DNA from 3 places in the Streptomyces sp. NPDC088915 genome. Region 2 is predicted to be linked to each of the others. Evidence: riboswitches for the same ligand, from Rfam matches in the RefSeq annotation. Region 2 holds a riboswitch; each other region holds the start of a gene.

Region 1 (3,266 bases), on a different contig from region 2:
GGTGCGCTCAAGCCCAAGACGGCGGTGGCCATGTCCGCCGTGCTCAACCTCGTCGGCGCGTTCCTGTCCGTGGAGGTCGCCAAGACGATCTCCGGCGGGATCATCAACGAAGAGGGCATCCGCACAGAGGTGATCTTCGCCGCGCTGGTCGGCGCCATCCTGTGGAACCTGCTGACCTGGCTGCTCGGACTCCCGTCCAGCTCCTCCCACGCGCTCTTCGGCGGTCTCATCGGCGCCGCGGTCATGTCGGCCGGCTGGTCGGCCGTGAACGGCTCCACGATCGTCACCAAGGTCCTCATCCCGGCCGTCGCCGCGCCGGTCGTCGCCGGCCTCGCCGCGATGGCCGCCACCAAGCTGACGTACAAGATCAAGGCCAACCCCGAGGCGAAGGCCACGGCCAAGGGCTACCGGGCCGGCCAGATCGCCTCCGCCGGTCTCGTCTCCCTCGCCCACGGCACCAACGACGCCCAGAAGACGATGGGCATCATCACCCTCGCCCTGGTCACCCAGGGTGTCGTCGCCCCCGGCTCGAACCCGCCCCTGTGGGTCGTCGTCTCCGCCGGCGTCGCCATCGCGCTCGGCACCTACCTCGGCGGCTGGCGCATCATCCGCACCATGGGCAAGGGCCTCACCGACCTCCAGCCGCAGCAGGGCTTCGCCGCCCAGACCAGCGCCGCGACGGTCATCCTGGCCTCCTCGCACCTCGGCTTCTCCCTCTCCACCACCCAGTCCTGCTCGGGTGCCGTGATGGGCGCGGGCCTCGGCCGCAAGGGCGGTGTCGTCCGCTGGTCGACCGCGACCCGGATGTTCGTCGCCTGGGGCCTGACCCTGCCCGCCGCGGGCCTGGTCGGCGCCGGCGCCGAGTTCCTCACCAAGCAGGGCACCTGGGGCATCGCCGCCGTCGCGGTCCTGCTCGTGGCCGGCTCGGCCGTCATCTGGTCGCTGTCCCGCCGCAAGCCGGTCGACCGGCACAACGTCACGGCCGACGACCTCGACGCCTCCGACGCCGAGCCCGCGGGCGTGGTGACCACCGCCATCGCGGCCGTCACCCCGCCGCCGGCCGGCTCCGTCGCCGCCGTCACCGACGAGGACCTCAAGGCGACCATCCCCGCCCCGGCCCCCACCGACCCGACCGCTCCCCCGGCCCCGGCCGCGAAGGTCTAAGGAAAGCACCGCATGAAGATCGACTGGGCAGCCCTCGGCTCCGTCTTCGGAGTCAGCCTCGTGGCGACCGTCGCCCTGGTGGGCCTCTTCTCCCTCGGCATCGTCGGCCTCACCAAGCAGGAGGAGGCCACCGCCCGGGGCGGCTCCGCCGCCCTGGCCCGCACCGGCGCCTACGCCTGCTTCGGACTGTGCCTCGCGGCCGTGGCGTACGGCATCTACCTGATCGTCGTCTGACGGCCCCGCTCCACCGGCCGGGCGGTCCGCACCTTCGGGTGCGGGCCGCCCGGCCGCTTCTCTGTGGTGCTCCGCACAGTGCGCCGCCGCAGGTCAAAGCTGGGTTGACGCCCGTTCTCGGCGCGTGGTGGACTGCCGAGGCCATTACGGCGGCAGCAGAGGAAGTCCGGTGCGAATCCGGCGCGGTCCCGCCACTGTGACCGGATCCGAGGGTCCGGGAGTCAGGAACTCTCGCCGCCGGTCACGTCGATCCAGGGCGCGGACCCTGAGTGAGGACACAGCCATGCCCGGGCGCCCCAGAGCCACCGGTGTCTTCGCGTACGGCGCGGCCGCGGGCCTCGCCGTCGACCTGCTCCTCGGCGATCCCCGCCGGGGCCACCCCGTCGCCGCGTTCGGCCGGACCGCCGCCGCCGTCGAAGGGCGCCTCCACCGCGACCACCGCGGCTGGGGCGCCCTGCACGCGGCCGTCTGCGCCGGTTCCACCGTCGCCCTCGGCGCCCTCGCCGCCCGGGCCGTACGGAACCGGCCGGCCGCCGCCGTCGCGCTGACCGCCGCCTCCGTGTGGGCCGTCGTCGGCGGGACGACCCTGGGCCGGGAGGCCCGTGCGATCGGCGGGGCGCTGGCCGCCGGGGACCTGGAGGTGGCCCGGGAGCGGCTTCCGCACCTGTGCGGGCGCGACCCGCGGTCCCTGGACGGTCCCGCGATGGCCCGCGCGGTCGTCGAGTCGGTCGCCGAGAACACCTCGGACGCCGTGGTCGGCGCCCTGTTCTGGGGCGCGGTCGCGGGCGTGCCGGGGCTCGTCGGCTTCCGGGCCGTCAACACCCTGGACGCGATGGTCGGCCACAGGTCCCCCCGGTACCGCCGCTTCGGCTGGGCCTCGGCCCGCCTCGACGACCTGGCCGGCTGGCCGGGCGCGCGCCTGACGGCCGCGCTCGCGACCGTCGCCGGCGGGAATCCGCGCGGGGCCGCCCGGGCCTGGCGGGCGGACGCGTCGAAGCACCCGAGCCCCAACGCGGGCCCGGTCGAGGCCTCCTTCGCGGGCGCGTTGGGCGTACGGCTCGGGGGCACCCTCTCGTACGGCGGGCGCGTCGAGCACCGGCCGGTGCTGAACGGGGAGGGGCGGGCCGTCGAGGTGGCGGACGTCGAACGGGCGGTGGCGCTCTCGCGCCGGGTGACCGCGCTGACCCTGGCCGCCTGTGTGGGCGGCCGTCTGATCGCCGACGCCGTGCGGCGCGGGAAGCGGAGGACTTCATGAGGGGCGGGAGGGGCGGGGGGCTGCTGGTCGCCGGGACCACGTCCGACGCGGGCAAGAGCGTCGTGACGGCCGGGATCTGCCGCTGGCTGGTCCGCAAGGGCCTGAAGGTGGCGCCGTTCAAGGGGCAGAACATGTCCCTCAACTCCTTCGTCACGCGCGAGGGCGCCGAGATAGGCCGGGCCCAGGCCATGCAGGCGCAGGCCGCCCGGGTCGAGCCGACCGCGCTGATGAACCCGGTGCTGCTCAAGCCGGGCGGCGACCGCTCCAGCCAGGTCGTCCTGATGGGGAAGCCGGTGGGCGAGCTGAGTGCGCGCGGCTACCACGGGGGCAGGCAGAAGGAGCTGTTCGAGCCGGTCATGGCGTGCCTGGAGGAGCTGCGGAGCACGTACGACGCGGTGATCTGCGAGGGCGCCGGCAGCCCGGCCGAGATCAACCTGCGGCGCACCGACATCGTGAACATGGGCGTGGCGCGGGCCGCGCGGCTGCCCGTGGTGGTGGTCGGGGACATCGACCGGGGCGGGGTCTTCGCCCAGTTCTTCGGCACGACGGCGCTGCTGTCCCCCGAGGACCAGTCGCTCGTCGCCGGGTACCTGGTGAACAAGTTCCGGGGCGA
Region 2 (3,266 bases):
ATGCGCTTCGCGTGCTTCGTGTGCGGTAGAGGACCAGGACGAAGGCCGGGACGCCGATCAGCGAGGTCACCACGCCCACCGGTACCTCCTGGGGGTCGAGGACGGTACGGGCGAGGGTGTCGGCCCAGACCAGGAAGACCGCTCCGGCCAGGGCGGTGACCGGCAGGAGCCGGGCGTGCCCGGGGCCCGCGAGCGCGCGGGCGGCGTGCGGCAGGACGAGTCCGACGAAGCCGACGGCCCCGGCGGCGGAGACCAGGGCGGCCGTCAGGAGCGCGGTGACGCACAGGAGGACGAGCCGGGTCCGGGCGACGGCGACGCCGAGCGAGGCTGCGGCCTCCTCCCCGAAGGCGAACGCGTCCAGGGTCCGCGCGTGTCCGACGCAGATCACCAGGGCCGCCGCGAGGACCCCGAGGCACACCCACACGTCGTTCCAGCCGGCCCCGGCGAGGGAGCCGAGCAGCCAGAAGAGGACGCCCCGGGTGGTCTCCGCGTCGGCGGCCGTCATCACGACGAAGGAGGTGAGGGCCGAGAAGAGCTGCATGGCGGCGACCCCGGAGAGGACCACACGGTCCGTCGAGCCGCCGAGGGTGTGGCTGAGCAGCAGCACGAGCGCGAAGGAGCAGACCGCCCCGAGGAACGCGCCGCCGGTGACGGAGAGGACTCCCCCGCCGATCCCGAGGACGACGACCGCGACCGCGCCGGTCGAGGCGCCGGAGGAGACGCCGAGGACGAAGGGGTCGGCGAGCGGGTTGCGCAGCAGCGACTGCATCACCGCGCCGCACAGGGCGAGTCCGGCGCCGCAGACGGCGGCGAGGAGGGTGCGGGGAAGCCGCAGGTCCCACACGATCCCGTCGCGGATCGGGGAGAGCGCCGGGGCGCCCCCGCCGAGGTGGGCGGCGACCGTCGACCACACGTCGGCGACGCCGATGCGGGCCGGGCCGATGGTGATGGCCACGGCGATCGACGCGGCCAGGAGCGCGAGTCCGCCCGCCGTCCACAGCAGGGCCGCGGCTCCCTTCCGTATCGAAGCGGCAGCCGGAGAGGTGGTGGCCGTCACTTCGCGGGACCGTACGAGCGGAGCGCGGCCGCCACCTTCTCGACGGCCTCGACGGTGCGGATCGTGGGGTTGAGCGCCTGGCCGCTGAGGAGCACGTACCGCTTGTTCTTGACCGCGGTCATGCTGCGGGTGACCGGGTCGGACTCCAGGAACCCGATCTTCTTGGCGGCGCTCTCGGCCGACTGCGAGCGGCGGGTGAGGTCGCCGATGACGAGGACGTCGGGGTCGCGGTCGGCGACGGTCTCCCAGTTGATCTGGGGCCACTCCTCCTTGGTGTCGTCGAAGACGTTCTTCGCGCCCAGCTCGCGGGAGACGATGCCGGGGGCGCCGCAGCAGCCCGCCATGTAGGGCGCCTCGGAGTTGGCGAACCAGTAGAGGACCGTGGCGTTTTCGAAGTCTCCACCCGAAGTCGCCTTCGTCACCCGGCCCTTGAGCTCGGCAACGAGCTCCTCGCCGCGCTCCCGGACCCCGAAGATCCGGGCCAGGTCGCGGATCTCGCCGTAGACCGTCTCCATGGTGAGCGGCCGGACGCGGACCCCGTCGCCGTCCCCGCTGTTGTCCTTGCCGACGCAATCGGTGGGCGAGAGGTACGTGGGGACGCCGAGCTGCTCGAACCGCTCGCGGGGCGCCACCCCTCCCTTGCCGAGGGTGTACGCGAAGGAGGCGGCGGCGAAGTCGGGTTCGGCGTCGAGGACCTTCTCGACGGAGGGGTAGCGGTCGGCGAGGCGCGGGACCTTCGCGTTCTCCTCCTCCAGGCCCTTGAGCACGGGGTCCGTCCAGGTGCCGGTGCCCACCATGCGGTCGGCGAGCCCGAGGGAGAGCATGATCTCCGCCGCGCCCTGGTCGAGGGCGACGGCCCGCTCGGGCGCGCGCTCGACGCGGACGGGCCGTCCGCAGTTGTCGTCGAGGGTGACCGGGTATCCGGCCTTCGCGTCTCCGGCGGCGCCGCGCGCGGGCCGGTCGGGGGCGGGTGCGGTTCCCGCGCCGCAACCGGTCGCGGTCAGGAGCAGGGCTCCGGTGAGGAACGGCACGGCGGAGCGGACGGGGTGTGCGAGCGGCACGGGACTTCCTCTGCGGCCACGGCTCATACGCGGAGCCTGTCGTACGGTGCTCCCCGGACGGGCGGGCCGCCGGGGCCGCCAGCAGGTCTTCGGACTCGGGGTCGGCCGGACGGGGCGCCTTCCCGGGCCGTCGTCGCCGCCCAGTGGCCGATGCTCCGCCCGTCGCCCTCACCGCTGCGCGTCAGTTCCGGTCTCGCACCGGATTCCCCGACCCGTGCACACACCCGTTCGGGCGCGTACAAAGGTGCGACTGGCCTCGGCACAGTACCACCGGCCCGGGGGCGCGCCCCGGGGCGCGGGGGGCGTCAGACGCGCAGTTCCCTGGCCTCGAAGCGGCCGTCCCCGAGGACCAGGACGAAGGAGACCTGCTGCCCCTCCGAGACGGTCCTGCTCTCGTCCTCGATGTCCTCCGCGCTGAACCAGACCTGCTCCTCGGAGCCGACGGGGACGACGAACCCGTATCCCCCGAGACGGTTGAAGGACTGCACGAAACCCTTGCTCCTGCCTTCCACGGCGGCCTCCTCCTCGGCGTCGGCGACGCGGGCGGGGGTCGTCCCGGCCGGGTGCGGCCGGGTCCGCGTCTCAGGGGAGGTGTACCCCGTCCGCCCGCGCTCCGCCCGTCGGGCGGTGGGCCGTGCGCGAGCACTCCGGAGGATCTCGTAGAATATTCAACAGAGGTCCGGTGCCGAAGATCCCCCGTGTTCGGCACCGGGCCTCGTCGCACGTGCGGACCGGGGCGGGGTACGGCCTCCGGGCCCGGACGGGGTACGCCTCAGGTGCCGCCCGGGTACGCGATCCTCGCCGTGATCCTGGCGATGCGCGCCGCCGTCTCCGCCGGGGAGGCCACCGGCTGGACGATGTGGCTGACGGTGAGCCGCACGACCGTCTCGACGGCGAGGCCGCGCGACTCCTCGTCCACGTCGGGCCAGGCCTCGATCGCGTACGCGTCGAGCATCGCCATCGCCGTGCCGAAGACCGGCTCCGTGCGGGTGGTGAGGTAGGCGAGGAGGTCGTCCTCGCCGCCCCGGGCCGCGACCAGGACGCTCTTGATGAGGGGGTTGTCCACGGTCTGCTGGAGCGTGTAGCCGACGCCGGCCGCCGCCGCATCCTCCAACGCGCCCCGGTGGGCGTCGAGTTCGCGCTCGATG
Region 3 (3,266 bases), on a different contig from region 2:
GTCAAGGTCGGCGCGCTCGCCTTCGTCCTCACCATGGACAAGACGGTCGCGATCAACTTCCAGCTCCTCGGCGGCATCTGGATCCTGCAGACCTTCCCGGCCCTGGTCGGCGGCCTGTTCACCCGCTGGTTCCACCGCTGGGCGCTGCTCGCGGGCTGGGCCGTCGGCATGGTCTACGGCACGGTCGCCGCCTACGGCGTCGCCAGCCCGACCCAGAAGCACTTCGGCGGCTCCTCCGCCGAGATCCCGGGCATCGGCGAGATCGGCTACATCGGCCTCACCGCCTTCGTCCTCAACGTCGTGGTCACCGTGGTCCTCACCTTCGTCCTCAAGGCCGTCAAGGCCCCCGAGGGCGTCGACGAGACCTCCCCGTCGGACTACACGGCCGACGCCGGCGACCCCGGCGTGCAGGTCGAGATGGAGAAGGTCACCGCGCCGACCCACTGACGCCGGCCGTACGCAAAGGGCCCGGGACCTCCACCAGGAGGCCCCGGGTCCCGTCACGTACCGGGCAGGCACACTTCCCCCCATGGACTTCACGATCAGGGCGGTACGGCCCGAGGAGTACGAGGTGCTCGGCGAGCTGACCGGACGCGCCTATCTGGACGACGGACTGCTGACGTACGGGACGGAGGACTCCTACCTGGAGGTGCTGCGGGACACGGCGCGCCGGGCCCGCGAGAGCGAGGTCCTCGTCGCGGAGGACACCCGGGACGCGGCGGGCCGGATCGTCGGCGGCGTGACCTTCGCCCGGGGCGGCACCCCGTGGGCCGACATCGCCGTGCCCGGCGAGGCCGAGTTCCGGATGCTCGCGGTCGCCCGGGAGGCCCGCGGCCGGGGCATCGGGGAGGCGCTCGTACGGACCTGTGTCGACCGGGCGCGGGCCCTGCCGGGGTGCGCCCGGATCGTGCTCTCGACGGGCGCCGAGATGGTCGCGGCGCACCGGATCTACGAGCGGATGGGCTTCGTCCGCACCCCGCACCGGGACTGGGAGCCGATCCCCGATCACTCTCTGCGCACCTACTCCCTGGACTTCTGAGCCCACGTCCCGTCCAGGGGACGACACAACATGTGGGGGGTGCCACGAGCGGCGCCCCCCACATGTATGCTCGTCCTCGCTGTCGACGCAGGGGAATCCGGCGCGAATCCGGAACTGTCCCGCAACGGTGTACTTCGTGCGGTTTCGTCCGGGGTGAGTCCGAACACCTGCCGACAGTGCGCCCGGTCCTTCCGTTCCGGGTGCCCAGACGTCCGGGCCTCGCGGAGTGGGCCGGTGGACGCGGCGCGTCATGCCTGGACGCCCGCCCGTCCGCCCTCCCCCGCCGAGGCCCCGAGCCGAGCGAGGGAGAGCCCCCACGTGACCATCGCGCCCGCCGATCCGGCTTCGGCCGAGGCTTCCGCGGTCGAGAGCGACGGCCCCGGGACCGTACTGCTGCGGACCCTGACCGACCTCACCGCCGATCTCCCCGACACCGACCCCGGCAAGGTCGCCGCCGCCGCGCTCCGCGGCCGCAGCTCCGCCGCGGACGAGGCGGAGCTGCGCGAGCTGGCCACCGAGGCGGCCGCCGGCCTGATCGCCGAGGACCCCGCGTACTCCCGGCTCGCCGCCCGGCTCCTCACCATCACCATCGCGGACGAGGCCGCCTCCCAGGGCTCGGTGAACTTCTCCTCCTCGGTGGCCGTCGGCCACCGCGAGGGCCTGATCGCCGACCGCACCGCCGAGTTCGTCGCGCTGCACGCCGACCGCCTCGACGCCACGATCGACCGCGCCGGCGACGACCGCTTCGGCTACTTCGGCCTGCGCACCCTCTACTCGCGCTACCTGCTGCGCCACCCGATCACCCGCAAGGTGATCGAGACCCCGCAGCACTTCATGCTGCGCGTCGCCTGCGGCCTGGCCGAGGACGAGAGCGTCCGCGCGCTCGACGAAGTGGCCGCGCTGTACGGCCTGATGAGCCGCCTGGACTACCTGCCGTCCTCCCCCACGCTCTTCAACTCCGGCACCCGCCACCCGCAGATGTCCTCCTGCTACCTCCTGGACTCCCCCCAGGACGAGCTGGACTCCATCTACGACCGCTACCACCAGGTCGCGCGCCTCTCCAAGCACGCGGGCGGCATCGGCCTCTCGTACTCCCGCATCCGCGCCCGCGGTTCGCTGATCCGGGGCACCAACGGGCACTCCAACGGCATCGTGCCGTTCCTCAAGACCCTCGACGCCTCCGTCGCCGCCGTGAACCAGGGCGGCCGCCGCAAGGGCGCCGCCGCGGTCTACCTGGAGACCTGGCACGCGGACATCGAGGAGTTCCTGGAGCTCCGCGACAACACCGGCGAGGACCAGCGCCGCACGCACAACCTGAACCTGGCGCACTGGATCCCGGACGAGTTCATGCGCCGCGTGAACGCCGACGCCGAGTGGTCGCTGTTCTCCCCCTCGGACGTGCCCGAGCTCGTCGACCTGTGGGGCGAGGAGTTCGACGCCGCCTACCGCAAGGCCGAGGCGGCCGGCCTGGCCCGCAAGACGATGCCAGCCCGCGACCTGTACGGCCGGATGATGCGGACCCTGGCCCAGACCGGCAACGGCTGGATGACCTTCAAGGACGCCTCGAACCGGACGGCCAACCAGACCGCCGAGCCCGGCCACACCGTCCACTCCTCCAACCTCTGCACGGAGATCCTGGAGGTCACCGACGACGGCGAGACCGCGGTCTGCAACCTGGGCTCGGTCAACCTCGGCGCGTTCGTGGTCGGTTCGGACATCGACTGGGAGCGCCTGGACGCGACCGTCCGCACGGCCGTCACCTTCCTCGACCGGGTCGTCGACATCAACTTCTACCCGACCGAGCAGGCGGGCCGCTCCAACTCCCGCTGGCGTCCGGTCGGCCTGGGCGCCATGGGCCTCCAGGACGTCTTCTTCCAGCTGAAGCTGCCCTTCGACTCCCCCGAGGCGCGGGCGCTCTCCACCCGCATCGCCGAGCGGATCATGCTCGCCGCGTACGAGGCCTCCGCCGACCTCGCCGAGCGCAGCGGTCCGCTGCCGGCCTGGGAGAAGACCCGCGCGGCCCGGGGCGTGCTGCACCCCGACCACTACGACGTCGAGCTGAACTGGCCGGAGCGCTGGACCGCCCTGCGCGAGCGGATCGCCGCCGTCGGCATGCGCAACAGCCTCCTCCTCGCCATCGCGCCGACCGCGACGATCGCCTCGATCGCCGGCGTGTACGAGTGCATCGAGCCGCAGGTCTCCAACCTGTTCAAGCGCGAGACGCTGT

The links. Region 2 has a riboswitch for cobalamin ahead of ACIP5O_RS30625 (ABC transporter substrate-binding protein). Riboswitches for the same ligand answer to the same signal wherever they lie in the genome.
Region 1: linked by a shared signal. The riboswitch ahead of ACIP5O_RS17305 (cobalamin biosynthesis protein) and the one ahead of ACIP5O_RS30625 (ABC transporter substrate-binding protein) in region 2 are both predicted to bind cobalamin.
Region 3: linked by a shared signal. The riboswitch ahead of ACIP5O_RS29235 (ribonucleoside-diphosphate reductase subunit alpha) and the one ahead of ACIP5O_RS30625 (ABC transporter substrate-binding protein) in region 2 are both predicted to bind cobalamin.

Annotation. Positions count from the first base shown of each region.
Region 1 is NZ_JBIVIR010000008.1:276,479-279,744, reverse strand. Features, by position in the region: gene ACIP5O_RS17315 (anion permease) at 1-1,164, shown strand, start outside; gene ACIP5O_RS17310 (hypothetical protein) at 1,177-1,398, shown strand; cobalamin riboswitch at 1,518-1,649, shown strand; gene ACIP5O_RS17305 (cobalamin biosynthesis protein) at 1,682-2,653, shown strand; gene ACIP5O_RS17300 (cobyric acid synthase) at 2,650-3,266, shown strand, end outside.
Region 2 is NZ_JBIVIR010000019.1:149,571-152,836, forward strand. Features, by position in the region: gene ACIP5O_RS30615 (ABC transporter ATP-binding protein) at 1-2, opposite strand, end outside; gene ACIP5O_RS30620 (FecCD family ABC transporter permease) at 1-1,057, opposite strand, end outside; gene ACIP5O_RS30625 (ABC transporter substrate-binding protein) at 1,054-2,145, opposite strand; cobalamin riboswitch at 2,202-2,327, opposite strand; gene ACIP5O_RS30630 (cold shock domain-containing protein) at 2,424-2,630, opposite strand; gene ACIP5O_RS30635 (TetR family transcriptional regulator) at 2,891-3,266, opposite strand, start outside.
Region 3 is NZ_JBIVIR010000018.1:67,485-70,750, forward strand. Features, by position in the region: gene mctP (monocarboxylate uptake permease MctP) at 1-447, shown strand, start outside; gene ACIP5O_RS29230 (GNAT family N-acetyltransferase) at 530-1,039, shown strand; cobalamin riboswitch at 1,089-1,229, shown strand; gene ACIP5O_RS29235 (ribonucleoside-diphosphate reductase subunit alpha) at 1,358-3,266, shown strand, end outside.